Regions from separate parts of the Halomonas sp. 11-S5 genome, predicted to be linked through region 1. Evidence: predicted binding sites of a transcription regulator. Region 1 holds the regulator's gene; each other region holds the start of a gene.
The links. The regulator sigma-54, encoded in region 1, starts transcription at its own class of promoters, with help from an activator protein. The targets are predictions, from matches to a motif close to TGGCACNNNNNTTGCTNT.

Region 1 (10,255 bases):
GAGGGCATGGCGGCGGTGGAGGACTGGCAGGGCGAGGGCCGAGCGTCTGGCACCCTGGACCTGTCGCTGACCCTGGGCGAGCCCGAGTCCCTGGCCCTGGACATCGCCACCGAGGCGGACTTCCCGAGGCTCGTCCATGCCCCCTTGCAGCTGGCGTTCCGCGACCTCCAGGGCCCTCTCGCCTGGCGTCAGCGCGGCGAGGAGGGCGGCCTGGAGGGTCGCCTGGCCGGGCGACTGCTGGGCGGGCCCGTGACCAGCGAGATCGACACTCTCGGCGGCGGGTTCGACCTCGCCGGCCGGGCCGAGGCGCAGGCCATCGCCGAGTGGAGCGGCATGCCGGGCCTCGGCGGCCTGATCGCGGGCCAGCTGCCCTGGCAGGGGCGCCTGGCGTTCGGCGACGAGGGCATCTCGCTGCGCCTCGACAGCGGCCTGGAGGGACTGGCCATCGCCCTGCCGGAGCCGCTGGGCAAGCGCCGCGAGGCACGCCTCCCCCTGCAGCTGACCTTCGACCTGGCCCAGGGCCGCCTCGATGGCCGCCTCGGCGACCGGCTGGGCCTGCGCTGGCGCGAGCTCGACGGTGGCGCCTCCGGGCAGGGGCAGGCATGGCTGGGCCGCCGGCCGGACGCCTGGCCCCGCGGGCCCGGCTGGAGCGTCGCGGCCTATCAGCCGCGCCTGCCGGTGGCCGACTGGGCCCGTGCGCTGTCGCCGTTGATCGCCCAGAGCGGCCGCGGCCAGGGCGGCAGTGCCGGGCCGGCGGCGCTCTCCTCGCTAGCCATCGAGACCGACTGCCTGCAGGTCCAGTCACGCTGCCTGGGGTCGCTGGCCATGGAGGGCGGTGCCCGCGGCGGGGGCTGGGAACTTTCGCTGGATGGCAGCCTGGCCAGCGGGCACCTGTCGTATCGGCCCGCTCTGGGAGACGCCCTGGATATCACGCTGGAGCGGCTGGCGCTGGACGCCCTGGTGCCGCCGGCCAGCGGCAGCGGCCGGCTGCTGGACGAGCTCGATGTGCCGCCCGAGGCGACCCCCCTGCCGGACGGCCTCGAATCCTTGCCCGACGGCCGGCTGCGGATCGCCGAGATCACCTGGCAGGGGCAGCGCCTCGGCCCCTTCAATGGGCGCTGGCGGTCGGCGGCCGACCGGCTGGTGGTCGATCCCCTGGGCCTGACGCTGGGCCAGATCAGCGCCCATGGCAACCTGGTGTGGGAGGCGAGCGGGGCCGGGGACAGCCTGACCCGGGCGCGGCTCGACCTGGATGGCCGGGACCTGGGCACTGCCCTGGCGGTGCTGGGCCAGCCGGTGGCCGTGCGCAGCGCCGAGACCCGGGTGACGAGCCAGCTGGCCTGGCCGGGGGCGCCCTGGCAGTTCGCCCTGGCTCGCTCCCGGGGCAGTCTCGAGGTGGCGCTGCGCGACGGGCGCTTCGTCAACATCGAGTCGCCCTCGGCGCGGGTCGTCGGCCTGCTCAACGTCGACAACCTGTTGCGTCGGTTGCGGCTCGACTTCTCCGATGTCACCGGCCAGGGGACCGCCTTCGATCGTGTCACCGGTGCCGCTACCCTGTATGGTGGAGTGCTGGAAACCCGCGGTCCGGTGGAGATCGAAGGGCCGGCGACCCGCTTCACCCTGGACGGCAGCGTCGACCTGGCGCGTCGGGAACTCGACCAGCGCCTGGCCGTCACCGTCCCGGTGAGCAGCAACCTGCCGTTGGCGGCAGTGCTGGCCGGCGCCCCGGTGGTCGGCGGCGCCCTGTACCTCGCCGACAAGCTGTTCGGTGACGCCATCGACCGCGTGACCCGAATCCACTATCGCGTGCAGGGCCCCTGGACCTCGCCGCGGATCTCTCTGGAAAGTGCCGAATGACATCACAGACTCACGCCATGCTCGACGAGGCCTCCGCTGTCCTGCTGACGCCGGGCGGCCTCGACCTCGCGGCCCTGGATGACGGGCTGGGCCACGCCATGGGCCCGGGCATCGACTATGCCGACCTCTACTTCCAGCGCAGCTGGCACGAGGGCTGGGTGCTGGAGGACGGCGAGGTCAAGGAGGCCAGCTACAACATCGATGGTGGCGTCGGGGTGCGCGCCCTGGCCGGCGAGAAGACCGGCTTCGCCTATTCCAACCAGATCACCGTCGATGCCCTGGCCGAGACCGGACGCACTGCCGCCGGCATCGTGCGCCGCGGCGAGCGACGGGCGGCGGCGCCGGGCGTGGCCATGGCCAGCCAGGCCCGCTATGCCGGGGTCGATCCGCTTACCGGCCTCTCCGCCGAGGACAAGATCGCCATGCTCAAGCTCGCCGACCGGGTGGCCCGGGCGGCGGATCCCTCGGTGGCCCAGGTCAGCGCCTCGCTCACCGGAGTCCACGAGGTGGTGCTGGTGCGTGCAAGCGATGGCACCCTGGCGGCGGACATTCGCCCGCTGGTGCGCTTCAATGTCAGCGTGATCGCGGTGCGCAACGGACGCCGTGAACGGGGCAGCGCCGGCGGTGGCGGCCGCTATGCCATGGTGCGACTGCGCGACGAGAACGTCGCCGAGCGCTATGCCAAGGAGGCGGTGCGCCAGGCACTGGTCAACCTGGAGGCCGTTGCGGCGCCGGCCGGCCAGATGCCGGTGGTGCTGGGCCCGGGCTGGCCGGGCATCCTGCTCCACGAGGCGGTGGGCCATGGCCTGGAGGGGGACTTCAATCGCAAGGGCAGCTCGGCCTTCGCCGGGCGGATCGGCCAGCGGGTCGCCTCACGCGGCGTCACCGTGGTCGACGATGCCACCCTCGACGACCGGCGCGGCTCGCTCTCCGTCGATGACGAAGGGACCCCGGGCCAGAGCACCACCCTGATCGAGGACGGCATCCTGACCGGCTACATGCAGGACAAGCTCAATGCCCGGCTGATGGGCATGGCGCCGACCGGCAACGCGCGGCGCGAGTCGTTCGCCCACCTGCCGATGCCGCGCATGACCAACACCTACATGCGCGCCGGCAACGATGACCCGGCGGACATCCTGAAGAGCGTGCGCCGCGGGATCTACGCGGTGAGCTTCGGCGGCGGCCAGGTGGACATCACCTCCGGAAAGTTCGTCTTCTCGGCAAGTGAGGCCTACCTGATCGAGGACGGCAAGATCACCGCGCCGGTCAAGGGGGCGACCCTGATCGGCAACGGCCCCGAGGCCATGGGCCGGGTCTCGATGATCGGCCACGACATGGAACTCGACACCGGCATCGGCGTCTGCGGCAAGGAGGGGCAGGGCGTGCCGGTGGGCGTGGGACAGCCGACGCTCAAGCTCGACGAACTGACCGTGGGGGGAACCCAGTCATGACCCCTTCGGGGAGCTGTAAGCTGTAAGCTTGAAGAGCGCCGCTTCGCGGCTGGAAGCGGGAAGAAGTCATGGTTTGACGGGGCTTTGGTAACTTCCAGCTTCCGGCTTAAAGCTTCCAGCTTCAGAGGCCGGCGGTATCGCGAATCAGCCGGAAGAGTCGGCGAGCGTTGGTCGGGGGCTTGTCCTGCTCCCGCTCGCGGCGAGCATTGCGGATCAGCTGGCGCAGGGCCTGACGATCGACCTCGGGGAACTCGTCGACGAAGGTCTCCACGGCGTCGTCGCCCTCGTCGATCAGCCGGTCGCGCCACTTCTCGAGGCGATGAAAGGCATGATCGCGGCGCAGCGTCTCGTTCTCGATCGCGTCGAACACCGCCTGGATGCCGTCGAGGTCTTCGCCGCGCATCAGCTTGCCGACGTACTGCATGTGGCGGCGGCGAGCCTCGCGGGCCTTGATGCGTGCCGTCTCCTCGATGGCATGCAGCAGGTCGTCGGAGAGCGGGAAACGGGCGCGCTGGGCATCGCTCATGGCGATGATCTGCTCGCCGAGCTGCTGCAGGGCCTGCATCTCGCGCTTGATCTGGGACTTGCTGGGCCGCTCGTCGGCCGGGGAGAGGTCATCCTGGGTCATGCCGGTTCCACTTCAGTCGGGATCGAATTGCGCACTAGTATATCAGCCCGCGGCACGGGGCTGGACAATGCACCATCGACAGGGCCGGCCCGATGGCCGACCAAGTGAGGAGAGACGTTCATGACACAGGCTTTCGATGCCGCCGCGCAGCAGACCCTGCTGGAGAGTCGCGCCCGGACGGCCCTGGACCTGGCCCGTCGGCTGGGGGCCGATGCCTGCGAGGTGGGGGCCAGCGTCGACCAGGGCGTCGGCGTCAGTGTCCGCGAGGGCGAGGTGGAGACGGTCGAGCTGTCGCGGGACCAGGGGATCGCCGTGACCGTCTATGTGGGGCAGCGCAAGGGCAGTGCCTCCTCCAGCGACGCCGGCGAGGCCTCGGTGCGTGCCGTGGTCGAGAAGGCCCTGGCCATCGCCCGTCACACCGGCGAGGATCCGGCCTCGGGCCTGGCCGAGGCGCGACGGATGGCCAGCGAGCTGCCGGACCTCGATGTCCACCATCCGTGGCCGCTGTCCATCGATGCGGCCACCGATCTGGCCCTGCGCTGCGAGTCGGCCGGCCGCGGCATGGCGGGCATCAAGAGCTCCGACGGGGCCAGCCTCTCCAGCGGCGAGGGAGTGCGCGTCTATGCCAACAGTCACGGCTTTCTGGGCAGCCAGCGCGGCAGCCGCCATTCGCTCTCCTGCATGCTGATTGCCGAGGACGAGAACGGCATGCAGCGCGACTATGACTACACCAGCGCCCGGGACCCACGCGATCTGGCCGCCGCCGACGCGGTGGGCGAGAGTGCTGCTCACCGCACGCTGCGACGCCTGGGTGCCCGTCGGCCGGTCACCGGGCGGATGCCGGTGCTCTTCGACCCGACCCTCGCCAGTGGCCTGATCGGCCACCTGATGGGGGCGATCGCCGGAGGCGCCCTCTATCGCCAGGCCTCCTTCCTGTGCGATCGGCTCGATACTCCGCTCTTTCCCGAGTGGTTCAGCCTCGGTGAGCGGCCCATGGAAGTCGGCGCCATGGCGAGCTCGCCGTTCGACGGCGACGGCGTGCAGACCCGCGACAATGTCTTCGTGCGCGACGGCCGCCTGGCCAGCTACATGCTCTCGGCCTACAGTGCCCGGCGGCTGGGCCTGGAGACGACCGGCAATGCCGGGGGGGCGCGCAACCTGCGCATCACCGCACCGCTGGAGAGCCGCGAGGCGCTGCTCGCCCGCATGGGCCGCGGCGTGTTGGTCACCGAGCTGATGGGGCAGGGGGTCAATGGCGTGACCGGCGACTACTCCCGTGGCGCCGCCGGTTTCTGGGTCGAGGACGGCGAGATCCAGCATCCGGTGGAGGAGTTCACCATCGCCGGCAACCTGGAGACGATGTTCCAGGGCCTGGTCGGCGTCGGCGACGATATCGATACTCGCGGCAGCATCCATACCGGCAGCTGGCTGGTCGACGAGATGATGGTGGCGGGTGGCTGACGCCGTCAGCCGTCCTCCTCGAAGCGGGCCTCGAAGAGTCGGGTGATCGCCTCGAGGGCCGCCTCGGCGTCCTGCCCTTCGGTGCAGACCTCGAGCTCGGTGCCGTAGGGGGCGGCGAGTATCAGCAGCGACATGATGTTGTCGGCATCGGCCTGTTGGCTACCGCGGCATACGGTGACCCGGGCGGCGAAGGGCTGGCAGCATTGCACCAGCTTGGTGGCGGCGCGGGCATGCAAGCCGCGCCGGTTGGTCAGGGTCAGCTTGCGACTCGGCACGCGTCAGGTTCCTTCCTGCTCTTGTTTATCCCCGGCCACGTCCTGGTCGGCGGGGAGGGTGATTTGCACCCTTAGTTCACGATGGCGCAGCCGCACTCCGGCATGCCGGCTCGCCAGCTGATCGGCGAGGCGTTCGGCCAGGTAGACCGAGCGGTGCTGGCCGCCGGTGCAGCCGATGGCCACGGTGAGGTAGCTGCGCTGGCTGGCCTGGTAGTGCGGCAGCCAGCGCTCCACCCAGGCGAGGATGTCGTCGAGCATCTCGCCGACGATCGGGTAGCCGTCGAGGAAGGCGATGATGCTAGGGTCGCGCCCGGTGGCATCACGCAGCGCCGGATCCCAGTAGGGGTTGGGCAGGCAGCGGGCATCGAAGACGATGTCCGCATCGAGCGGCACGCCGCGCTTGAAGCCGAAGGACTCCACGGTCAGGGTCATCCGCTCGGCGCGGTGGCCGGCGACCTGGTCGGTGATGCGCCCCCGGAGATCGTGCACCGAGAGGCGCGTGGTGTCGATCACCAGGTCGGCGAGGTCGCGGATCTCGGAGAGGGAGTGCTCCTCGGTATCGATCGCCTCGGCAAGGGTCATGTCGCTGCCGCGGGTCAGGGGGTGTCGGCGGCGGGTCTGGGAGTAGCGTTCGAGGAGCACACGCACGTCGGTGGTCAGATAGACCACTTGGCAGTCGACCCGGCGGCCCCGCAGCTCCTCGAGCAGCTCGGGAAAGCGCTCCAGGGCCGCGGGCAGATTGCGGGCATCGATGCTGACGGCGATCGAGGAGCGCAGCGAGCGGTCATCCTGCAGTTCATCGACGAGCGGACCGAGCAGCATGGCCGGCAGGTTGTCGATGGCGTAGTAGCCCAGGTCTTCCAACGCCTGCAGCGCGATCGACTTGCCGGAGCCTGACCGGCCACTGATGATCACAAGCTGCATGCGGGTCTCCTGGTCGTGGGTATGGCCGGGCAGAGGCCCCCTAGGCGGGAGGGCTCAGCCGGCCGAGGCCTGTCGTCGGATCGCCTCTGTGAGGCGTTCATGGAGTTCGCGCTGGCTGGTGCTGTGACGCAGCCCGGCCCGGGTGTCGGCATCGTTCATCACGCTGGCGACTTGGCCGAGCAGGGCCAGGTGGGCCTCGTCGGCTTCCTCGGGCACCAGCAGCACGAACACCAGGTCGACCGGCTCACCGTCGATGGCGTCGAAGTCCACCGGTTCGGCCAGCTTGAGGAAGCCGGCGATGGGGGCCTTGCAGTGGGGGTTACGGGCATGGGGAATGGCGACCCCGTGGCCGATACCGGTACTCCCCAGCCGCTCGCGCCCGATCAGCCGGCTGAAGACCTCCTGGCTGTCGAGACTGGGCGTGTTCTGGGCGATGAAGGTGCTGAAGAACTCCAGCACGCGTTTCTTGCTCCCTCCAGGCACATCGAAGAGGGTGCGCTCCGGGGGCAGGATGGCGTCCAGTGTCATGACGGAATCAGCGGGCACCGGCGCCCTGGGCGCGGGCCTGGGCCTTTTCCTTGTGCTTGACCAGTTGGCGATCGATCTTGTCGGCCAGCGCATCGATGGCCGCGTACATGTCGTTGTCCATGGCTTCGGCATGCAGTTCGGCACCGGCAGCATGCAGGGTACAGGCCGCCTGCTGGCGCTCCTTCTCCACGGAGAGGGTGACCTGCACGTTGGTGATATTGTCGTAGTGGCGCTCCACGCGGGTGAGCTTTTCTTGCACATAGTCACGCAGGGCGTCGGTCAGTTCCACATGATGGCCGGTGATGTTGACTTGCATGACACGCTCCTTGCTCTTTCGGGTTATGGGTCGATTGTAACCCTTTTTGCTGTTCTGCATAGCCCCTCGACCGAGGGGATTCGAAAGGCGCATGACCGGCGTCATTTCAACCGCTTGCGGCCACGCGAGAGGAGGAAGTCCGGGGCCTGCGGGAGCGCCTCAACGCAGCCGCTTGCGTTCGCTGGAGGAGGGGATGCCCATCGCTTCGCGGTACTTCGCGATCGTGCGCCGCGCGACGCTGATGCCGGCTTCGTCGAGCAGAGTGACCAGCTTGCTGTCGGAGAGGGGTTTGCGAGGCGGCTCGTCCTGGATCAGCTTGCGCAGGCGCGCGCGGATGGCGGTGCTGGAGTGGGCATCGCCCTCGCTGCCGCTGCCCCCCACCTGGCTGGAAAAGAAGTACTTGAGCTCGAACATTCCGCGCGGGGTGTGGATGAACTTCTGGGTGGTGACCCGCGAGATAGTCGATTCGTGCATCTCCACGACCTGGGCGATGTCGGCCAGGATCAGCGGCTTCATCGACTCCTCGCCGCGCTCCAGGAAGTCGAGCTGGCGCACCATGATCTCGCGGCCCACGCGCAGCAGGGTGTCGTTGCGGCTGGAGAGGCTCTTCATCAGCCAGCGCGCCTCCTGCAGGTGGTCCTTGAGGAACTGGTTGTCCTCGCTCTTGTCGGCCCGTCGGATCAACGCGGCATAGTCGGGCTGGATGCGCAGCCGCGGCATGGCCTCCGGGTTGAGTTCCACCTGCCAGCCATCGCGGGTGTGGCGGGCGATGAGGTCGGGGATGACATAGGCGCCATCGCTATCGGAGAAGGCGCTGCCGGGGCGCGGGTCCAGGGAGCGCACCCGCTTGATCACCGTGTTCAGGGCGTCGTCGTCGAGGCCGAGCCGGCGCTTGAGCAGGCGGCGATCGTCGCCGGCGAGCGCCTCTAGGAACTGGCGGATCAGGCGGCGGGCCTGCGGCAGCAGCGGGGTGGTGTCGGGCAGGGCAGCCAGCTGCAGCATCAGGCACTCGCGCAGGTCGCGGGCGAAGACCCCCGTGGGCTCGAACTGCTGCAGGCGCAGCAGCACCTGCTCGACTTCGCGGGTCTTGAGGCCGTCGAGGCCCTGGGCCCTGAGGCCGTCACGGATATCCTCCAGGGGCTGGGTCAGGTAGCCGTCGCCGTTGACGCCGTCGATCAGGCTTTCGGCGATGTGCAGCTGGCGTGCGTCCAGGTCGGTCATGGCCAGCTGCCAGGCCAGGTGGCCCTGGAGGCTCTGGCCCGATGCCTGGCGCTCGAAGTCCGGGCCCTCGCCACTGCCGCCGGTGGGCGCGGTGCCGAGGTCCTGGTAGGTGTCGGACCAGTCGCTGTCGGTGCTGAGTTCGTCGGGGATCTCGCTGGCCCACTCCTCGTCGGTCGCCTCGCTCACCGCCTGCTCGCCGAAGTCATCCTCGACCTCGAGCATCGGGTTGGATTCCAGCGCCTGCTGGATCTCCTGGCGCAGGTCCAGGGTCGAGAGCTGCAGCAGCGCGATGGCCTGCTGCAGCTGGGGGGTCATGGTCAGCTGGGTACCGACACGCAGTTGCAGGGACGCCTTCATGGCCATGAGACGAGTGCCCTCGACTTGCCGAAAACCCCAACCCTAGCCGCTGGTCGGGGGGCTTGCAAGCGCAAAAAATGCAACAATCGTGCCATGCGCAATCTTCATGCCGTCGCGGAATAACGACAGATATATCAGGTGACTGTGGTCAGAGACGGAAGTCCTCGCCCAGGTAGACCTCGCGGACCCGCTGGTCGGCGAGGATCGTTTCAGGATCTCCATTGGCGATGATGCGCCCGTCACCGACGATGTAGGCGGTATCGCAGATGTCCAGGGTATCGCGGACGTTGTGGTCAGTGATCAGCACCCCGATGCCGCGGGCCTTGAGCTGGCGGATGATGCCCTTGATCTCGCCCACCGAGATGGGATCGACCCCGGCGAAGGGTTCGTCGAGCAGGATGAAGGCGGGCTCCGTCGCCAGCGCACGGGCGATCTCGACCCGGCGGCGTTCGCCCCCGGAAAGGCTCATGCCGAGGTTGTCGCGGATATGCGTCACGTGGAAGTCCTCGAGCAGCTGCTCGAGATGGTCCCTGCGAGCGGCGCGGTCGAGCTCCTTGCGGGTCTCGAGGATCGCCATGATGTTGTCGGCGACCGACAGCTTGCGAAAGATCGAGGCCTCCTGGGGCAGGTAGCCGATGCCGGCCCGTGCCCGCTCGTGCATGGCCGCCGTGGAGAGGTCGAGGTCGTCGATACGGACTTCCCCGGCGTCGGCCCGCACCAGTCCGACGATCATGTAGAACGAGGTGGTCTTGCCGGCCCCGTTGGGGCCGAGCAGCCCGACGATCCGGCCCTGCTCGATGGAAAGGCTGATGTCCTGCACCACCCGGCGTCGCTTGTAGCTCTTGGCCAGATGGAGGGCGCTCAGGGTCTTCATCACTGGCCGTCCTGCTGCTCGGGTTCCAGGGTCATGCGTACGCGCTGGCGTTCATTAACGCCCTCGGCCTCGGCGCGCGCCTGGACCACGCGACGGTCGAGGAAGTATTCCAGGTAGCCGCCGTCGAAGGTATCGCCGCTCTGATGCAGCTCGGCCCGGTCGATCAGCTCGATGCGGCGCTCGGCGACATGGTAGACGATGGTGCGCCCCCAGCCGCGGACCAGAGGCTCGTCCGGGGCGGGCTTCTGCTCGATGTAGGCGCGTTCGCCGGTGGCGGTGGCGCGAGCCAGTTGGCCCTGGTCGTTGCGCTGGATCTCCACCCGGGCGCCGGTCAGCTGCATGCTGCCCTGGCGGATGTCCACG
Region 2 (10,255 bases), on a different contig from region 1:
ACCTGGACGATATTGGTGCGGTTGCCCACGTCACTGACCATGGCGCCGTAGGCGCCACTGAATGAGGCGCTGCCACCCACCAGTGACTGTTCCTGCAACTCTTGCATACGCAGGGCGTTCTCGTTGTTTCCGGTACCGCCTGAGCTACTCGCGGCGGCGATCTTGTCCAGATCGCGGATGGCGCTTTCCATATTGGCTGCACCACGCCTTACGGGTTGCACCTCGAAGCGGTCGCCCTGCAGGGAAGTATTCAGATCCTGGAATGCCACCTGTAGGCCACCAACGCTCAACGTTTGACTGGAAACGTCGAAACTGGTCGCAACCGTTTCACCGCTGTCCTTGCGTGTCACCTCGAAGGTGGGAGGGGTACTGGCACTATCCGTGACACGCACGGTGTAATCCGTTGCCCTCAGGTTATTGAGATTGGCGTCATCGAAGTTGGCGGTCGCTGTGGCATTGCCGCTATTACGAGCGTTGGAGTAGACCTGAGGCTCGCCAAATGTGAAGAGCGCCCCACCCGGATCGCCGTCCAGGTCAGTACCCAGCCGATGCTGGGCATTGACGCCGGCCGCCAGCGAAACGGCCAGTTGGCCGATCTGGTTCTGGGACTTGTCCAGGGTCTCGGCGCGGAAGTCCATCAGTCCACCGAGGGTGCCGCCCGTCACGGTATCCTCAGTCAGTGCCACCAAATTACCGCCGGAGTCCTTATAGCCCAGCACGGTGCGCTGGGGGTCAGCGGGTGAGGCCATCGCCTCCAGGGTGTAGTGATTGGTGCCGGCTACCAGCGGCTGGCCGCTGGGCAGGCTGATGTTGTAGGTCTTGCCATCCTGGATGTTGAGACGAACATCCATACGCTCGCTCAGCTCGTTGACCAGTCGATCGCGCTGGTTGAGCAGGCCATTGGGGGCCTCGCCGGTCCGCGCCCGGGCCAGGGCGATCTCCCGGTTGATGCCGGCCAGCTGCTCGGTGGTGTTGTTGATCTGGGTGACCTCGTCGGCAATCTGGCCATTGATACCTTCCTGCATGGCCTGCAGGTAGCCATCGAAAGAGCGAAACTGGGCACTCAGGGTATCGACCGTGCCGAGAACCCCTTGTCGAGCCGCCGGATCCGAGGGGGCACTGGCCAGATCCTCCAGGGAAGAAAAGAAGTTCTGCATCAAGGGGGCCAGGCCGGCGTCACGATCCGCCAGCAGGCTATCGATCTGGTCCACCTGGTTGCCATAGGCCTCCAGGGCACTGGACTTGCTGGTCGCGGCATTGAGCTGCGAGGCCACGTACTGGTTGAACTGGCGCTGGATGTCATTGACCTGGACGCCGCCGTCGGTACGACTTTCGCCGAGGAGGGTCACCTCGCGGTTATAGCCCGGCGTATAGACGTTGCTGATGTTATTGCTGGTGGTGCTCAGGGCGTTCTGTGCCGCGTTGAGACCACTCAGTCCAGTCGAGAAGATGCTCATTGGCGTGTTTTCCTTAAGCCGACAAGAACGTTATCGGCTCTGCGGCGACAATCTTGAGAGCTGGTTCAGAACACAGCGGTGAATCCGGATAGGGCACTGCTGCTCGCCAGGGTCGTGCTACCGACCAGCGGCCCCATGGTGTCCATCACGGCAATCAACTTGTCGGCATAGGCCGGATCGGTCGCATAACCGCCCTGCTGCAGTGCGCGGGCCGCCTGCTCGGCGCTAGCCGCATGGGTCACCGAGGCATAACGGGGGTTATCGCCGATCAGCCTTGCGTAGTCGGTAAAGGCTTCTTCGAAGGAGTCATAGACTCGAAAGTCGTCACGACCGCGCTGCCGCTGGCCGCCGATCACCTCATGCGTGGTGATCTCGGTGGTCTCGCCCTGCCAGCGGCTACCGGCCTTGATGCCGAACAGGTTGTGGCTGTTGCCCCCGTCACGGGTGGGAATCTCATGCCGCCCCCAGCCGGTCTCCAGGGCCGCCTGGGCCAGGATCAGCTCGGCCGGCACGCCGGTGGCTCGGCTGGCTGCCTGGGCCGGCGCTTCCAGGTGCTCGAGGAAGTTCCGCACGTGAACAGGCAACTCGTCACGTGTCACCTGCGGTGAATACCCAGCCTCACCGCCCTTCGATGCCCCGACGGGGATCGCCATCAGTTCGTCGAGGAACTGCTCCGGCATCGTCACCTTGTCATCCGCTGCCTCGGGCTGGATGGCATCCGTCAGCACCCTGGGGGTGCCCCGGGGTATACCGGCCACCAGTGACTCGATATCAGCGGCCCTGCTGTCTGCTTCAGGAGGAACAAACCCGCGCCCTTCCAACTCCGCGACCAGCTTGTCGGCCAGGCCGATACCGCGACTTGCCAGGGTCTGTGACCACTGTTGGTCAAGCAGCGACTGGTAGAAGTCGGTCTGCTTGCTGTCGATGAGACCCGAGGTCGGTATGGCATCACGCATGCTCTTCATCATCATCTGGATGAACAGTGCCTCGAACTGCTTGGCGGCCTCCCCGGCCCCATCGGCAGGATCCTGCCGGGCCGTATGCTTGAGCCGTTGCAGGCCCTGCATATCCAGCGCGAACTGGCCGTCGATGTTGCTTCCCAGGCTCATGTCAGATGATCTCCAGCTCGGCACGCAGCGACCCAGCGGCCTTGAGCGCCTCGAGAATCGACATCAGGTCGGCGGGCGTTGCCCCCAAGGAGTTCAACGCATCCACCACTTCCAGCAGGTCCGCGCCCTCCACGACCTTGAGAGTGCCGGGCTGCTGCTCGACGCTGATCTCGGTGTCCTGAACCACCACGGTCTCGCCACCCCCGAAGGGATTCGGCTGGCTGACGCCCACATCGGTATCGATGACAATCGAGAGGTTGCCGTGGGCCACGGCCGCCTGGCGCAACCTCACGTTGCCATTGAGCACGATGGAGCCGGTGCGCGAGTTGAGCACCACCCGGGCGGGAGCCTCGGTGGGCGTGACCTGAACGTTCTCGACACGCGCCATGAAGTTGACGCGCGAGTTGGCATTCTGCGGGCCGTCAAGGGCGATGACCCGACCATTGCGGGCCGCCGCTACCGGGCGAGCGAACTCGGCATTGATCGCGCTCACCACACGTTGGGCTGTTCCGAAATCCGTTTCATTGAGCGCAAGTTCGAGCACTCCACCATTGGCACCCAGATCGAGGGGCACTTCGCGTTCGACCATGGCCCCACCGGCAATACGACCGCTGGCCTGTTGGTTGATCTGGATGCTGCTGCCACCGGCTTGGCCCCCGGCCCCGCCAATCAACAGATTCCCCTGGGCGATGGCGTAGGTATTGCCATCGGCCCCCTTGAGCGGCGTCATCAACAGCGTGCCGCCGCGCAGGCTGCGGGCATTGCCCACGGAGGAGACGGTCACGTCGAGACGCTGACCGGGACGCGAGAATGGGGGCAGGTCAGCAGTGACCATCACGGCTGCCACGTTGCGCAGCTGCATATTGGTCCCCGGGGGCACGGTGATGCCCAGCTGCGAGAGCATGTTGGACAGGCTCTGGCCGGTGAACGGCGCCTGTGTCGTCTGATCACCCGAGTTGTCCAAGCCGACCACCAGCCCGTAGCCCACCAGCACGTTGTCGCGCACGCCACTGAATGACGCCAGTTCGCGGATTCGTTCGGCGTGGGCCGGCAGGGCAATCAGCGCGACCATGGCCAACAGCAGGAGCCGCGCGAAAGGATTTCTCGCTAAACTTTCAACACGCATCATGCCACCACCTAGAAGGGCGAGACGTTGAGGAAGAAGCGCTGCAGCCAGCCCATGTGCTGCGCCTCGTTGATATAGCCGTCGCCGACGTACTCGATACGCGCATCGGCGACCGAGGTGGAGAGCACGGTGTTCTGGGCCGTGATGGTGCGTGGGTTGACCACACCCGAGAAACGGATGAATTCGGTTCCCTGATTGATGGCGATCTGCTTCTCGCCTCGTACCCGCAGGTTGCCGTTGTTCATGACCTCGAGTACCGACACGGTGATGGTGCCGGTGAAGGAGTTATTGGCCTCGGACCCGCCGCCACCGCTGAAGTCGCTGTCACCACTGACATCGAAGCCATATTCGGCCAACGTCTCCAGGGCGTCTGGCAGCTGTGCCAGGTCGAGACTGGATGAACCACTTCGATCAGCGTTGGACTGGCTGTTCTTGCTGGCACTGACCTCTTCGTCCAGGACAATGGTTAGAATATCCCCCACCATCCGCGGGCGGCGATCTTCGAAGAGGGGATGATAGCCTCGCTCAGCCTGATAGATAGAGCCATTGGCACGGGGTGCCGGACGGTCGGCAATCTCGATACGCTCCTGCTCACCGACTACCGAGGCACGCGGGATCTGCGCACAACCTCCCAGCACCATCAGGACCACGGCCACCATCAGTAACCGCACGCCAATCTCGCCTTTGCAGCGCCACCGCCCGTCAGTTTTCCGCCCCACCATTCTCTGCCCCAGCATGCCGCGCCACTCCTGGTTACAGCTGGGTCAGGCGCGCCAGCATTTCGTCGCTGGTTTGCACCGCCTTGCTGTTGATCTCGTAAGCCCGCTGGGTCTGGATCATGCTGACCATCTCCTCCACCACGTTGACGTTGGAGGTCTCCACATAGCCCTGGAAGAGGCGACCCGCACCGTTCATCCCGGGCATGGACTCGTTGCGCGGCCCGGAGGAGGTCGTCTCGGCATAGAGGTTGCCTCCCATACTCTCGAGCCCGGTCGGGTTGACGAACGTGGACAGGGTGATCTGGCCCACCTGGTTGTCCTGGCTGCTACCCGGCTCGGTGACGGTCACGACGCCATCCTCGCCAATGGACACCGAGAGGGCGTTGTCGGGCACGATGATCGCCGGCTCGAGCGGATAGCCGTTGGCCGTGACCATCTGGCCATTTTCATTGAGCTGGAAGCTGCCGTCCCGCGTATAGGCGGTGGAGCCATCCGGCATCAGCACCTGAAAGAAACCGTTGCCATTGATGGCCATATCCCGCGAATTGCCGGTCGCCTCCAGCCCACCCTGGGTATGCAGCCGCTCGGTGGCCACGGGGCGCACACCCGTACCCACCTGCATCCCCGAGGGCAGGCGGTCCTGAATGTTGTTCTGGGCACCGGGCTGTCGCATGTTCTGGTACAGCAGGTCCTCGAACACGGCGCGAGACTGCTTGAAGCCGTTGGTGCTGACGTTGGCCAGGTTGTTGGAAATGACATCCAGCTTGACCTGCTGCGATTCCAGGCCTGTCTTGGCGGTCCAGAGTGACTTGATCATTCCGGGTTCCTCTCGATAGTAGGTGACGACTCTGGTGCTTAACCCTGCAGCGACAGCAGGCTGTTGGCACGCTGCGCGTTCTCGTCGGCCGTGCTGATCACCTTGGTTTGCATCTCGTAGCGGCGCGCCACGTCGATCATCGACACCATGGCGTCCACGGCGCTGACGTTGCTGCTCTCCAGCGCCCCGCTGGCGAGACGCACGTTCTCATCGGCCGGCAGCGCCGCTGGCGCGTCTTGCGCCCCGCCGACGGGGCGGAACAGCCCGTCATCGCCGCGTGCAAGCTCCCCCTCGGGCGGGTTGACCAGCTTGAGACGCCCGACCGGCACCAAGGCATCGGGATCCTCCCCGGCGCCGATGGTACTGATGGTGCCATCCGCCCCGATGGAGACCTGCGCGCCCAGCGGCAGCTGGATGGGACCGCCGTCACCCATCACCGGGCGGCCGACACTGGTCAGCAGGCCATTGCCGTCCACCTGAAGGTCACCGCGGCGGGTATAGGCTTCCCCGCCGTCCGGTGCCTGCACGGCGAGCCACCCCTGCCCGTCGATGGCCACGTCCAGGGCACGCCCGGTCTGGTTGATGCTGCCGGCCGAGAGATCTACGCCCGGTGTAGAGGCCGCCACCGAGACGCGGGTGGGCAGCACGCCGTCGCCCTGCACCGGCACGGCGCGCATGGCGTGAAGCTGCGCACGAAAGCCGGCGGTATCGACGTTGGCGAGGTTGTGACTCACCACCGACTGCTGCTCCATGCTCTGTCTGGCGCCGCTCATGGCGGTATAGAGAATGCGATCCATGGGTCAAACTCCGTCGACGCGATCAGCGCAGGTTGATGGCGGTCTGCAGGACCTCGTCCTGGGTCTTGATGGTCTGGGAGTTCGCCTGGTAGGCGCGCTGGGTCACGATCATGCTGACCAGCTCGCTCGCCATGTCGACGTTGGAGGTCTCGATCGCGCCGGACTCGATCGTGCCCAGCAGCCCCGTGCCGGGAGGGCCAACCAGCTCCTGCCCGGAGGCCTGGGTGGCGGACCAGGCGTTGTCACCCTCGGGCTTCAGGCCCTCCGGGTTGCGGAAGTTGGCCATGGCGACCTGCCCCGCCGCCAGCGACTGCTCGTTGGCGTAGTTGCGGGTGACGGTGCCATCGTCCTCGATGGCGATGCCGATCAGGGCGCCGGACGTGTAGCCATTCTGGGTCAGGGAGCTGGTGGTCGAGGTATTGCCGAACTGGGTGGAACCGGCAATGTTCATGGCAAAATTCAGATCAGCTGGCTCATTTGCCATGAAGTCAGCTGAGGAGAAGGGAATGCCACCCGCGATATTGCCATCTGCGTCGACGTCACCTACGCCGGCACGCAATTGGCCGTTTACATCGAACAGAAGGTCATACTCTTCGACAGCAGGTGGGGCGGCATTGTCCATCAGCGCCTGACCGTCCATCGCCATACGGGCTGTCCAGTTATTTGCGCCTGTTTTTTCGTAGTAGACGCTGATATTGCGTGGATTGCCCAGGGAGTCATAGGCCGTAAAGTTGTTCGAGAAATGATACTCGATGTTCTCAGTGGCCGGCGGGGTGGCACTGTCGGTGCGCAGCGTTGTCTGCCGTAGATCCTGGTCGGTGACGCGCGAATCCAGGTTGAAGGTGGTGGCCACCTGGGTGGTGGCACTGGCCGGCATCTCGTCGGCCGCCACGCGTAGTATCTCGGGCTGGCCACCGCGCTGCACGTCCCCTGCTGCATTGGCCCCGAAGCCCATGAGGCGCGCGCCCTGTGAGTTCTGCAGGTAGCCATCCGGGGTCATGGTCAACTGGCCGTTGCGGGAGTAGACCACCTGCCCTGCCTGCTGGAAACGGAAGAAGCCCTGACCGCTGATGCCAAGATCCAGGTTGCGACTGGTCGCTTCCAGATTGCCCTCACTGAAGTCCTGTAACACGGTGGAAACCCGCGTCCCCAGGCCGACCTTGGAGTTGGCAAAGACATCGGAAAACTGGGCGTTGCTGCTCTTGAAGCCCACGGTCTGGGAGTTGGCGATGTTGTTGCCCTGGACGTCCAGGCTGGAGGCGGCGGCGTTCAACCCACTCAGTGCTTGTGAAAATCCCATGTCTTTTCCCCTGCGGATCATTCTTCTGTTGTCTGGAACGAGGCTACTAGAGAATCTGCTTGACGTCGGCAATACCGACCTGACCGTAGATGGCCCCCAGGTCCAGCGAGAAGGTGCCATTCTCATCGGCCGGCGTGATGCCATTGACCATGGCGTAGTTGAGGGTCTCGGCGGCAAGCGGCTTGTCCCCTCGAGTCGCCTCGATGCTGACCTGATAGGAGCCGTCCGCGGCCTTCTGCCCCTCACTGGTCAACCCATCCCAGCGGAAGGACTCAACGCCGGCAGACACCGCCCCGATGTCATAGCGGTTGACCACTTCTCCGGCACCATTGGTAATGGTGACCTTCACGTTGTCGGCGGGGGCATCGAGCTCGATGCCGAAGGGGGTGGTGTTCACTTCACCGGTCTCGCCGTGGTTGAGCAGAACCCGGTTGCCCGGCACCAGCACGCCCTGACCGATCAGGCCACTGGCCTGCAGCGCCTGGCCGGCATTGATCTGGCCATCGATGTCCTTCAGGGACTGGTTGAGCTCCTCGATGCCGCTGACGGTATTGATCTGGGCCAGCTGCGAGGTGGTCTCGTTGTTGTCCATCGGGTTGAGGGGATCCTGGTTCTTCAACTGAGTCACCAGGAGGGTCATGAAATTGTTGCGCAAGTCGGCGGACTGGTTCTTGGCCTGGTTTGCTGATGGTCCGCCGGTATTCAGGCTGTTGAGCACGCTGCTGTCGATGGTGGTCGCCATGTGCTTACCCCTCGCCCAATGTCAGTGTCTTGAGCATCAGCTGCTTGTTGGTATTCATGACCTCGACGTTGGCCTGGTAGGAGCGCGAGGCCGAGATCATGTTGACCATCTCGCCCACCGGATCGACATTGGGCATGGTCACGTAGCCTTCCTCATCCGCCAGGGGGTGGCCCGGCCGATACTCCATGCGCATGGGTGAGGGATCCTCGACCACTTCGCGGACACCGACCCCTCCGATGCCGTCGCGCGACTGTGCGCGGGTTTCGAACATGACCTGCTTGGCGCGATAGGCCTCTCCGTCAGGGCCCGACACGCTGTCCGCGTTCGCCAGATTGCTGGCGGTGACATTCATGCGCTGTGACTGGGCGCTCATGGCCGAGCCGGAGATATCGAAGATGGAGAACATCGACATGCGGTCACTCCTGGATTATTCGGGCTGCATGGCCTTCTTGAGGCCCTGGATGCGGCTGTTGAGAATCGTCAGCGCCGACTGGTAACGGACCGAGTTGTCAGCGAACTGAGTCCGTTCACGATTCATGTCCACGGTATTGCCATCGAGACTTGGCTGGTCGGGCACCCGATACAGCAGTCCGCGCGAGGAACCTGGAAGCCCCTGGCCCTCGATGTGACGCGCGGAGGTCCTCGACAGGGCCAGTCCGCTGCCATCACCGCCCTGCTTGACGGCTTTCTTCAACTCGCTGGCAAAGTCCATGTCCCGGGCCTTGTAGCCCGGCGTATCAGCATTGGCGATATTGCTGGCCAGCACCTTCTGGCGCTCCTGACGCAGCCCAAGGGCCTGCTGATGGAAGTTCAAAGAGGCTTCGAGCCGATCGATCATCCCGGCACTCCCCAGAAAAGGTATGAGTCGACTATGGAGAATAGCCAAGCTCGTGTCATGACAAAGGCCCGAACAGTCGTCATTCGGGTTGCCAATTCACGAGTTTCATCGAAGATGACAGTCGCTAGAATCGTGGCATCAGTCACCCAACCTGGCCTCGACATGCTCCGACATTGTCTATCGTCACGCTCCGCCCGGCATATGGCCCACCTGCTGGCGATGACCTTGTTGCTGCTGGCAGGACCGAGCCAGGCCGGAGAAGATGCCCTGCTGGCGAAGATTCACGCCTTCCTCTACGAGCAAGCCAGGGCCTCAGGCGACGAGGTCGTGATCGAGGTTCATCCGCCACGCGCCAGCCTGCCAACCTGCGAGCACCCCACCCCCTTTCTACCCAATGCCTCCTCACGACCGGTCGGACGCGTCTCGGTAGGCGTGCGCTGTGGCGACCAGGGGCGACAGGTGCGCTATCTTCAGGCCGAGATCCATGTCACCGGCAACTATGTCGAGCTTGCTCGTGATATCGGCGCCGGGGAGGTCATCCGACCCGAACATCTGACCGAACGGCAAGGGAGCCTGGGGCAACTGCCCCAGCAGACCATCCTCGATCCGGGCCAGGCGATCGGCCAGCAAGCTACCCGCCCGCTCGCCGCGGGCATGACGCTGCAGCGTCACCATCTGCGTCCCCGCCAGCTGGTCAAGCGAGGGCAGCGTGTGGTGATCGAGGCCCAAGGAGCGGGATTCCGGATCGCAAGAGAGGCTGAGGCGCTGGAGCCGGGGGGCAAGGGGGAGCGTGTCCGCGTGCGACTCCCTGATCGCGAGATCCTCGAGGCAAGGGTCGTTGGCGAGGGGCGCATGACCGTGGACTTTTAAGCTCACCAGCAGCACACTCGCATCTGAGCGTCACACCGCGTTAAAGTTATCGAATCGACGGCCGATACCCTTCATTACCACATCGGTCACGAGGCCATCACCGTGAAAATCGACAACCACCATCCCCTGCAGCGTCCTGGCCAGGCGGAGCCGCGTGACGACACCCGCAAGACTCAGGGGTCAGATCGCGCCCACCAGCAGGATGACGGCCCGTCAGCCACGACCCACCTGAGCCAGGCCGCCACGGACAGCAGTCAGGACATCGACACGGTGCGTGTTGAAGAGCTTCGAGACGCCATCCGCGAGGGCCGACTGGACATGCGGGCCGACCGCATTGCCGATGGCCTGATTGCGAGCGTCCAGGATCTGCTGAACAGCAAGGACGCCAACGAATGAGCCTTCGCCGCCTGCTCGAGGAACAGCGGTCTCGACTGGGGGCACTGACCCGCCTGCTCGAAAACGAACAGGAGCAGCTGCTCA
Region 3 (10,255 bases), on a different contig from region 1:
CTTGTCGTCATAGTGTCGACACTGACGGCGCTCGATGTCAGCGATGTGACAGGCGCGCGCGGTGTCGTCCCGCTCGATGCGACGTTCACCTCCTTTGCTGTGGCCCTGCCTGGTGGGATATCTCTCGAATGGCGAAGTGCCATCCTGCTCGATCCTGAACGGTGCCTGGTCATGTTGCAACGCAATATTACGGTGGACCCTCAACGCTGACTCAGCGAGTGGCCTCGATCTCCTGGTAGATGCGTTCCACGTCCAGGGTGGAGCGCTGGCCCAGGTCGTCGAAGTGCTCGGCGAGCCAGGCCTCGGTGGTCGCGCGCCCCAGCTCATGCAGGTGGCAGAGGAAGGCCCACTCGGCATTGAGCTTGCTGGAGACGGAGAGGTGAGCCAGCGGCTCGTCGCCACTGAGGTGGTGGAGCCGGGCCTCCCCGTAGCAGCCGATGTCGATGTCATGCTCGCCGAGCAGCTTCTGCAGCATCACGATCGTGCGCACCTCCTTGATCAGGGCGGAATTGAAGGTGATCTCGTTGAGGCGATTGAGGATGTCCGCGGCGTTGGTCGGCACCTCCTGGCGATACATGGGAGTGATCTGCACCACCAGGATGTCTCCTGCGCTGCAGTCGTGCAGCAACGGCGAGAGCGAGGGATTGCCCATGTAGCCGCCGTCCCAGTAGGCCTCGCCGTCGATCTCCACCGCCTGGAAGACTGTGGGCAGGCAGGCCGAGGCCATCACCGCATCGAGGCTCATCTCCTCGCGGGAGAAGATCCGTTGCTTGCCGCTGCGCACGTTGGTCGCGGTGACGAAGAGCTTGAGGTTCTCGCAGGCCCGGACCCGCGCGAAGTCGACCCGTTCGGCGACGATGTCTCGCAGCGGATTGAAGTTGAAGGGATTGAAGTGGTAGGGCGAGACCAGCCGGCTCATCAGGTCCAGGGCGATATAGCCGGGGGAATGATCGAGGCTCCAGTTGCCGGTCAGCACGTCCAGCGGCGCACGGCGCACGGGGCTCGCCATGCCGGCTCGGCTGACGGCCCGCCAGAAGTCGCGCAGGGCCACGCGGGCGGTGGATTCGTCGCCGCGGGTCAGGGCATCGGCCATCACCACGCCGTTCATGGCGCCGGCACTGGTGCCGCTGATGCCCTCGATCTCGATGCGCTCGTCCTCGAGCAGACGGTCCATCACGCCCCAGGTGAAGGCGCCATGGGCGCCGCCACCCTGCAGGGCCAGGTCAATCTGTCTTTTCTCGCTCATCTCCGCTCTCCCGGTGCTTCATGATGCTGCGTCGCATCACACTATCAGCATATCGGCCGAGGCGGGGAGCGGCCAGCCAACCTCAGGCCCGGATCATCACCCTGTCCTCGTGGAAGCTCACCGCCCAGGTGCGCAGGCGCAGGCCGGGGTTTTCCAGACACTGGCCGTCTGTCAGCCGGTAGTGGTGCTTGTAGAGCGGCGAGGCCACCACCGGTTGGCCCTTCAGGTCGCCGACGATGCCCCGGGCGTTGACGTTGGCGCCGGCGATGGGATCGTGGTGGTCGATGGCATAGAGCTCGCTCTCGTGGCCGGCCTCTCCCGGCGTGTTCGGGCCGGGTAAAGTGCCTTCCGGCGTGTTCGGGCCGGCTGGCTGCGGCGTGTTCGGGCCGCATGGAATATAGAAAATGGCCACCTGAGCGGGGCCCTCGGCGGTTTCCACCCAGGCGGCGACGCCGGAGAAGGGCACCAGGTCGGCGCGGTGGCAGAGGCGTTGCCAGGTCTGGGTCATGGGATTGGTCGCGGTAGCGGTCGTCATGGATAGGTATCCTTTTGATGGGTGCTCGGTGGGGTCACATGAGGATCAAGCTGGACGGAGCTGGCCGCGCTCGCTGGTCATGATGATGTCCGGGTCGGGGCGGCTGTCATTGACGAAGCTTCTGAAGCGCTTGAGCTTCTCGGGGTCGCCGATGGCATTGGCCCACTCGCACTGGTAAGTGTCGACGACGGCCTGCATCTGGCTTTCCAGCTCCTCATTGATGCCCAGGCTGTCTTCGAGCACCACCGCCTTGAGGTAGTCCAGGCCACCCTCGAGGTTCTCGCGCCATACCGAGGTGCGCTGCAATCGGTCGGCGGTGCGCACGTAGAACATCAGCAAGCGGTCGATGGTGCGGATCAGCGCCTCGTCGTCGAGGTCGGTGGCGAATAGCTCGGCATGGCGCGGGCGCATGCCGCCATTGCCGCACACATACAGGTTCCAGCCGTTCTCAGTGGCGATCACGCCGATGTCCTTGCTCTGGGCCTCGGCGCACTCGCGGGTGCAGCCCGAGACACCGAACTTGAGCTTGTGGGGCGAGCGCAGCCCCTTGTAGCGGTGCTCGAGCTTGATCGCCATGCCCACGCTGTCGGCCACGCCGTAGCGGCACCAGGTGTTGCCGACGCAGGACTTCACGGTACGCAGCGACTTGCCATAGGCGTGGCCGGTCTCGAAGCCCGTCTCGATCAGCTCGCCCCATATGTCCGGCAGGTCCTCCAGGCGGGCGCCGAACAGGTCGATGCGCTGTCCGCCGGTGATCTTGGTGTAGAGGCCGTATTTCTGCGCCACCTGGCCCAGCACCACCAGTTTGTCGGGGGTGATCTCCCCGCCGGCGATGCGCGGCACCACCGAGTAAGTGCCATTCTTCTGCATGTTGGCCATGAAGGTGTCGTTGGTGTCCTGCAGCGGGACATGGGCGGCGTCGGTGATGGGCTCGTTGAAGCAGGAGGCGAGTATCGAGGCCACCGCCGGCTTGCAGATGTCACAGCCTAGCTTCGGGGCTGATGAAGAGCCTGGCTTCGGGGCTGATGAAGAGCCTGGCTTCGGGGCTGATGAAGAGCCTGGCCGGTGGGTGTCGGGATTGCCGTGCTTGTCGATCAGCTCGCCGAAGGTCTTGATGCCCTCCACGCGGACGATGTCATAGAGCCCCTGGCGGGTGTGGGCGAAGTGCTCGCAGATCGACGGGTCGACCTCCACGCCGCGGGCCTCGAGTTCGTGGTCGACCACGCTCTTGAGCAGCGCCGCACAGCCGCCGCAGCCGGTGCTGGCGCGCGTCTCGCCCTTGACCGTGGCGAGGTCGCTGGCGCCGGCATCCAGGGTCGCGCAGATGTCGCCCTTGGTGACGTTGTGACACGAGCAGATCGTCGCGGTCTCGGGCAGGGCATCGGGCCCCAGGGTCGGCGCGCCTTCGTTCGAGGGCAGGATCAGCGAGGCGGGTTCCTCGGGCAGCTCCATGCGGTTGGCGTAGTACTGCAGCAGGGTGTCGTAGACGCCGTTGTCGCCCACCAGCATGGCGCCGACCAGGCGCTTGCCGTCGCTGGAGACCACTAGCTTGCGGTACTCCTGCTTGAGCGGGTCCAGATAGCGGAACATCCGCGCCCCCGGGGTCTGGTTGCCATGGGCATCGCCGATGGCGCCCACGTCGACGCCGAGCAGCTTGAGCTTGGTCGACATGTCGGCGCCGCGGAAGCTCTCGCCCTCGCCGCCGAGCAGGGTGTCGGCCGCCACCTTGGCCATCTGGTAACCGGGGGCCACCAGGCCGAAGATGCTCTGGTTCCACAGCGCCACCTCGCCCACGGCCAGTATCGCCGGGTCGCTGGTCAGGCAGCGGTCGTCGATCACCACGCCGCCCCGTTCGCCGACCTCCAGGGCGCAGTCGCGAGCCAGCTCGTCGCGGGGACGGATGCCGGCGGAGAACACGATCAGGTCGGTCTCCAGCACCTTGTCGTCCTGGAAGACCATGCGGTGCGCGGCGTCCACACCGTCTTCGATGCGCTGGGTGGCGCGGTCGGTGTGCACCTGCACGCCCAGTGCCTCGATCTTCTCGCGCAGCAGTTCGCCGCCCTCGGCGTCGACCTGCATGGGCATCAAGCGTGGGGCGAATTCCACTACGGCGGTGTCCAGGCTCAGGCCGCGCAGGGCATTGGCCGCCTCCAGACCCAGCAGCCCGCCGCCCACCACCACGCCGGTGGCGGCGTTTTCGGCGGCGCTGCGGATGGCGTCCAGATCATCCAGGGTGCGGTAGACCAGGCAGCCGTCGCGGTCGTTGCCGGGAATCGGCGGCACGAAGGGGAAGGAACCGGTGGCCAGCACCAGGCGCTCGTAGGGGATGCGGCCCTCGGTGGTGACCACCTTGCCGGCGTCGCGGTCGATGGCGGTGACCGCCTCGGCGAGACGCAGTTCGATGCCGTGCTCGGCGTAGAAGTCGCCGGTGGAGAGCGCCAGGGACTCGGCGTTGCGGCCGCTGAAGTACTCGGAGAGATGCACCCGGTCATAGGCCAGGTGGCGCTCCTCGCCGAACACGGTAATGGCGTAGCGCTCGGTGGCGCCCTGTTGGACCAGCTGCTCGACCAGGTGGTGGCCGACCATGCCGTTGCCGATGATGATGAGACGTGGCTTGTTCATGCGGCCTCCTTCTGGGGGTGGGTCCTTGATGCGTGGGCGTCGAGCAGGGCCTCGGCATCGGCCGCGCCGAGCAGCAGGGCCTGCCGACAGGGGCCGAGGTCGCGCCCGGCCTGGGCCTGGGCGAAGTACCAGGCGCCCATGGCGGTGTCGCCATAGAGCACGGCCCCGTCGATGCGGCCGTTGCGCAGCAGCAGGCGGCGATAGTCGCCCTGCTCGGGGTCGTGGTAGCTGAGGACCTCGTGGTGGTCGTCCGGCGCGGTGGGGCCGAAGGCATAGAGCGACACGCCGCTGACCTTGAGCTTGGTGGCGCTGGGGGCGTCCTCGTAGCCCGCCACGGCCTCGCCGCACAGGTAAGCGGCCAGCACTTCGACCTGGTGCCAGATCGGCTCCACGAGGCCATAGGTGGTGCCCTGGAACTGGCAGCACTCGCCTAGGGCATGGATGGCCGGGTCCGAGGTGGTGAGGAACCCGTCGACGACCAGGGCGCGGTCGGCCACCAGGCCGGCGCCGCGTCCCGGCTCGACGTTGGGGGTGATGCCGGCGGCGACAACCACGCAGTCGGCCGGCAGCCGGCGGCCATCCTCGAGATGCACCGCGGCGACCCGGCCGCCGCCGCCGTCCTCCAGGGCGGCCAGCCGCGCGTCGGTGTGAACCGCCAGGCCGCGACCGGCGAGCTCGGCCTCCAGCAGCTGGGCGGCGGTGGCGTCGAGCTGACGGTTCATCAGCCGCGATGAGCGCTGCAGCACGCTGGTGGCCATGCCCTGCTTGCGTAGCCCCTCGGCAGCCTCGAGACCGAGCAGGCCGCCGCCGACGACCACCGCCCGTCCGCCAGTCCCGGCCGCCGCCGCCAGCGCCTGGGCATCGTCCAGGTCGCGGAAACCGTGCACGCCGTCGAGGCCGATGCCAGGGACCGCCGGCAGGGTCGGTCGCGAGCCGGTGGCCAGCACCAGGCGGTCGTAGTCGATGACGTGACCACTCGTCAGGGTGAGGCGGCGGGCCCGGCGATCGAGGCCCTTGACCCGCTCGCCGAGTACCAATGTCACGCCCTGCTCGGCGTACCAGTCGGCCTCGCGCAGGGTCAGGGCCGCGCGATCCATCTCGCCGGCCAGCCAGGGCGAGAGCAGGATGCGGTTGTAGGCCGGGGTGGGCTCCGCGCCGACTACGGTGATGCGGGCCGGTCGTCCGGGGTGTCCGGCCAGGGCCTCGACCAGCCGATGGCCGGCCATGCCATTGCCGACGATCACCAGGTGCTCGATCGGTGCCGGGGAATGTCGGTGACTCATCGCTTCACCTCTCTCGCGAACAGGCGCGAACAAAAAAAGACGCCTCGACGCTGCCCGACATCGGGAAGCGCGGAGACGTCTTCGTCATTGAATGGCGCGATCGCCATTGATCGCGGCTTTCCCGTTACCATCAAGAATCTGGCCAGCTGACCATGAAATCTATATTTCTCCTTTATTTCCAGTGCAATAGAGTCACGTCTTTCCGGCTTCCAGTTCGCCTTGTTCTGGCGGGGTTGCACATCAGTGGTGCGTGGTGGCGTCGAAATGCACGGGGCTGTAGCACTCCTCCTGGGTGCGGCGATCCAGGTGCCGACCGTTAGCCTGCATGTACCGGGCGATGGGCTCGGCGAAACGGCCGGCGGCCTCGGGGCGCAGCACCGCGGCAGGGGCAAGCCGCTGTCGGCGGGGTCCTCTGTGAGGCGGGCGCCGCTGGCGCCTGCCAGGTCAGGCGACAAGGTGAGGGTATTGCCGCTGCGGCTCAGGGTGATGGGCGCCAGGATCTCGCAGGGCGCTCGCCCCAGCCCAGGCTCATGGCCAGCGGCAGGGGCGCAAGCATATGGGCGCCATCGAGCAGAGGGATGAAACCCAGCGTCAGGCGGGTGAGTTCCGGTGAGGGTGTGGCGGTCATGAGAGCGGCCCCTTCTGCAGGCGTTCGAGAATATCGATGACGCTGTCGGCCACCTCGGCGATCCGCTGGCCACGGTCCATGGCCAGCTTGCGCAGCATGCGATAGGCCTGATCCTCGTCGCAGTCCTGGTGCTTCATCAGCAGCCCCTTGGCCCGCTCGATGCGTTTGCGTTCGACCAGCTGGTTGCGCGCGCGATCGAGCTCCTGGCGCATCGACTGGAAGGCATCGAAGCGGGTGATGGCGACCTCGATGATCGCCTTGACCCGGCCGGGGAGCAGGCCGTCGACCACATAGGCACTGACGCCGGACTTGAGGGCCGCCTGCATGGTCTCGGGGTCGTGCTGGTCGGCGAAGAACACCACTGGGCGCGGGTTCTCGCGATTTAGCAGCGCCATGCTGTCCAGGGTGTCGCGGTCGGGGGATTCCATGTCGATGATCACCACATCGGGCTGGTGGCAGGCGACCCTCTCGTTGAGGCTCGCCGGGCTGGTCAACCGGCAGATGACCCGGTGGCCCTGGCGGGTCAGGGCTTCCTCGATCATGGCGGCGCGGACGACCTCGTCGTCGACCAGCAGGATCTTCAGGGGTGGTGGCATAGGGTGTGTCGCTCGTGGCTCGGCTTCTGATGGCAGCAGTGCTGCAAGATGCATTCCAGACTCGGCGTTACCCGTCGCACGGGGCCCGGCGGCCCTGGGTCGTGTCCGCTAGGCGGCCGATATGGTCCAAAATGGTGCAGGTGAAGCCGATGGCGCCCCTGGCATGGTGCAGGAGGCGAGGGCGCGGGGCCTGATTCCGTACCCAAGCCGCCAGGTGCCAAGGAGTAGGGGCTTGCTGGCACGGGGATTGCTTGATTCCCCCTTATCAGCGGGGAGGCACTGTGTCGCCTCCCCATCACGGCAACGACGCCCACCGCTGGATTCCCTCGGGAATCGCGGTGGGCGTCGTCGTCTGCAGTCCTGAAAGGAGGTCGAGATGCATCAGGCCCGAACCACCTGTCCCTACTGCGGCGTCGGCTGCGGCGTGCTGGCGCGGCTCGAGGGCGACCGTCTCACCGGGGTGGACGGCGACAGCGACCACCCGGCCAACTTCGGTCGGCTGTGCGTCAAGGGCTCGGCACTGCACGAGACCCTGGGCGATCACGGGCGGCTGCTACGGCCCCGGGTCGATGGCGTGGAGGTCGACTGGGATACCGCCCTCGACACCGTGGCCGAGCGGCTCCAGGCAACCCGCACCGCCCATGGCGACCAGGCCGTGGCGGCCTATCTGTCCGGGCAGCTACTCACCGAGGACTATTACGTCGCCAACAAGCTCTTCAAGGGCTTCCTCGGCACGCCGCACCTGGATACCAACTCGCGGCTGTGCATGGCCTCGGCGGTGGCGGCCCACAAGCGTGCCTTCGGTGCCGATGCCGTACCCTGCAGCTACGAGGATCTCGAGGAGGCGGAACTTGTGGTGCTGGTGGGCGCCAATCTGGCCTGGAACCACCCGGTCCTCTACCAGCGGCTGCGTACCGCCAAGAGCCGCAATCCCCTGATGCGGGTGGTGGTGATCGACCCGCGGGTCACCGACAGCTGCGAGATCGCCGACCTCTACCTGGGTGTGGCACCGGGCAGCGATGCGCGGTTGTTCAACGGCCTGCTGGCCTGGATGGCCGACCAGGGCAAGCTCGACCGGGTCTACCTGGAGAAGCACACCCAGGGGCTGGACGAGACCCTGGCCGCGGCGCGGGGGGACGATACCACGCTGGAGGCCATCGCCGCCGACTGCGATGTCGATGCGGAACGCCTGGAGACCTTCTTCTACTGGTTCGCCAGCCAGCTGCACGTGGTGACGCTCTTCTCCCAGGGCATCAACCAGTCCTCCAGCGGCACCGACAAGGCCAACGCCATCATCAATTGCCACCTGGCCGGCGGCAAGCTCGGCCTGCCCGGCGCCGGCCCCTTCTCGATCACCGGCCAGCCCAATGCCATGGGCGGCCGCGAGGTGGGCGGCCTGGCCAACCAGCTCGCCGCCCACATGGACTACCACACGCCGGGCGCCCTCGACCGGGTGACGCGCTTCTGGACCACTGACGGCCTGGTGCCGACCCTGCCCGAGGGACCGGGCCACAAGGCCGTCGAGCTGTTCGCGGCAATCGAGCGCGGCGAGCTCCGGGCCGTATGGATCATGGCCACCAACCCGGCAGTGAGCCTGCCCGATGCCAACCGCGTGCGTCGCGCCCTGGCACGTTGCCCGCTGGTGATCGTCTCCGAGTGCGTGGCCGACACCGACCTGCTGGCCTATGCCGACATCGTGTTGCCGGCCACGGGCTGGTCCGAGAAGGACGGTACCGTGACCAATTCCGAGCGGTGCATCTCGCGCCAGCGAGGCCTGCTGCCGCCGCCGGGAGAGGCTCGCCACGACTGGTGGATCATGGTCGAGGTGGCCAGGCGCCTGGGCGTCGGCGAGGCCTTCGCCTACCGGCACCCCGGCGAGATCTTCGACGAGCATGCCCGCCTGTCGGCCTTCGAGAACGCCGCCGAGAGTGCACGGCTCTTCGATATCTCGGCGCTGGCCGGCCTCGATCGTGCGGCCTACGACGCCCTGGCCCCCATCCAGTGGCCGGTGACGGCCGACGCCCCTCACGGCACCGCCCGGCTGTTCGAGGATGGCCGCTTCGCCACCCCGGATGGGCGAGCCCACTTGGTCCCGGTGCGGCCTCGCGGCCCCGAGCAGTCGCTCAGCCCGGCCCGTCCGCTGCGGCTCAATACGGGCCGAGTGCGCGACCAGTGGCACACCATGACGCGTACCGGCCGGGCTCCGCGGCTGATGAACCACCGTGCCGAACCCTTCATCGAGGTTGCACCGGAAGATGCCGCTGCCCAGGGCATCGAGGACCAGCAGCTGGCGCGGCTCTCCGGCGCCGGCGGCGACTACGTCGGCCGGGTGCGCCTCTCCCGGGCCCAGCGTCGCGGCGAGCTCTTCGTGCCCATCCACTGGACCGACCAGTTCAGCGGCACGGCTCGGACGGGAGCGCTGTTCGAGGCCCATCTCGATCCCGTCTCCGGCCAGCCGGAACTCAAGCAAGGCGCGGTCGCCCTCGCACCGCTGGCGGCCAGCTGGGAAGCGACCCTGCTGGTAGCGAACGACCTGACACTGGGTGGCGAGATCCGTGGTGATGTCGCCTACTGGGCGCGCATTCCCCTGAGCCATGCCGAGCGCTGGCAACTGGCCGGTCACCCGGGGGACGCACCGGACTGGCGGACCTGGCTGGCGGCGTATCTGCCGACCGCGCCGACGCTGTGGAGCGAGGATCCGGATGGCGGACGGTGGCGCGCCGCCGGCATCGCGGAAGGGCGCCTGCACTGGTGGCTGATGGTGGGCCCCCCCGCCGAGCTGCCCGGCCTGGCCTGGCTCACCGAGCGCTTCGCCGAAGCGGCCGGGGGCGAGGGGCTGGACGCCGGACGCCGGCGCCGGTTGCTCGCAGGTTGCGACGATGGGGCCGGCGATAGCGGTCCGCTGGTCTGCAGTTGTCACCAGGTGGGGCAGAGGGCCATCGTCGCTGCCATCCGAGAGGGGGATGCCAGCGTCGAGACGCTGGGCGCCCGACTGGCCTGCGGCACTCAATGCGGCAGCTGCATTCCCGAACTCAAATCCCTGATCGAAGAAAGTGCCGAACCACGTGCCGAAGAGGAGGGGGCCCATGCGTTCGCCAAGACGCAACCCAACACCATCGATGTCGCTTGAAGCATCGGGCATGGCGGGCAGGCTGCTGGCACGCCTCGCCCAAGGGGCAGGCCGCTGGCTCGCCGAGCGTTTCGGCAGTGCAGCGCGTCCCGCGGATGGGCCGCGGGATGGCGATTGCCGTAACGGCAGCGTCTATCTGGTGGGGGCCGGCAGCGGTGCTGCCGACCTGTTGACCCTCAAGGCCGCGCGGTTGCTGACGCAGGCCGATGCCGTGG

Region 2: the regulator sigma-54 is predicted to act here: its motif matches at 8,946-8,963, upstream of flgB (flagellar basal body rod protein FlgB).
Region 3: the regulator sigma-54 is predicted to act here: its motif matches at 6,951-6,968, upstream of OP497_RS06935 (ANTAR domain-containing protein).

The regions. Positions count from the first base shown of each region.
Region 1 is NZ_JARANW010000003.1:175,400-185,654, forward strand. It holds gene OP497_RS03850 (AsmA-like C-terminal region-containing protein) at 1-1,857, shown strand, start outside; gene tldD (metalloprotease TldD) at 1,854-3,308, shown strand; gene yjgA (ribosome biogenesis factor YjgA) at 3,430-3,936, opposite strand; gene pmbA (metalloprotease PmbA) at 4,057-5,397, shown strand; gene OP497_RS03870 (HPr family phosphocarrier protein) at 5,403-5,672, opposite strand; gene rapZ (RNase adapter RapZ) at 5,676-6,596, opposite strand; gene OP497_RS03880 (PTS sugar transporter subunit IIA) at 6,651-7,124, opposite strand; gene raiA (ribosome-associated translation inhibitor RaiA) at 7,132-7,440, opposite strand; gene OP497_RS03890 (RNA polymerase factor sigma-54) at 7,600-9,024, opposite strand; gene lptB (LPS export ABC transporter ATP-binding protein) at 9,167-9,892, opposite strand; gene lptA (lipopolysaccharide transport periplasmic protein LptA) at 9,892-10,255, opposite strand, start outside.
Region 2 is NZ_JARANW010000019.1:55,728-65,982, forward strand. It holds gene flgK (flagellar hook-associated protein FlgK) at 1-1,457, opposite strand, end outside; gene flgJ (flagellar assembly peptidoglycan hydrolase FlgJ) at 1,523-2,566, opposite strand; gene OP497_RS12995 (flagellar basal body P-ring protein FlgI) at 2,568-3,638, opposite strand; gene OP497_RS13000 (flagellar basal body L-ring protein FlgH) at 3,704-4,351, opposite strand; gene flgG (flagellar basal-body rod protein FlgG) at 4,446-5,228, opposite strand; gene flgF (flagellar basal-body rod protein FlgF) at 5,267-6,025, opposite strand; gene flgE (flagellar hook protein FlgE) at 6,048-7,346, opposite strand; gene flgD (flagellar hook assembly protein FlgD) at 7,372-8,067, opposite strand; gene flgC (flagellar basal body rod protein FlgC) at 8,072-8,479, opposite strand; gene flgB (flagellar basal body rod protein FlgB) at 8,495-8,905, opposite strand; gene flgA (flagellar basal body P-ring formation chaperone FlgA) at 9,107-9,775, shown strand; gene flgM (flagellar biosynthesis anti-sigma factor FlgM) at 9,878-10,171, shown strand; gene flgN (flagellar export chaperone FlgN) at 10,168-10,255, shown strand, end outside.
Region 3 is NZ_JARANW010000006.1:98,255-108,509, reverse strand. It holds gene OP497_RS06965 (hypothetical protein) at 1-210, shown strand, start outside; gene OP497_RS06960 (patatin-like phospholipase family protein) at 212-1,246, opposite strand; gene OP497_RS06955 (nitrite reductase (NAD(P)H) small subunit family protein) at 1,329-1,781, opposite strand; gene nirB (nitrite reductase large subunit NirB) at 1,827-4,403, opposite strand; gene OP497_RS06945 (FAD-dependent oxidoreductase) at 4,400-5,686, opposite strand; gene OP497_RS06940 (hypothetical protein) at 6,165-6,314, opposite strand; gene OP497_RS06935 (ANTAR domain-containing protein) at 6,311-6,910, opposite strand; gene OP497_RS06930 (nitrate reductase) at 7,287-10,040, shown strand; gene cobA (uroporphyrinogen-III C-methyltransferase) at 9,997-10,255, shown strand, end outside.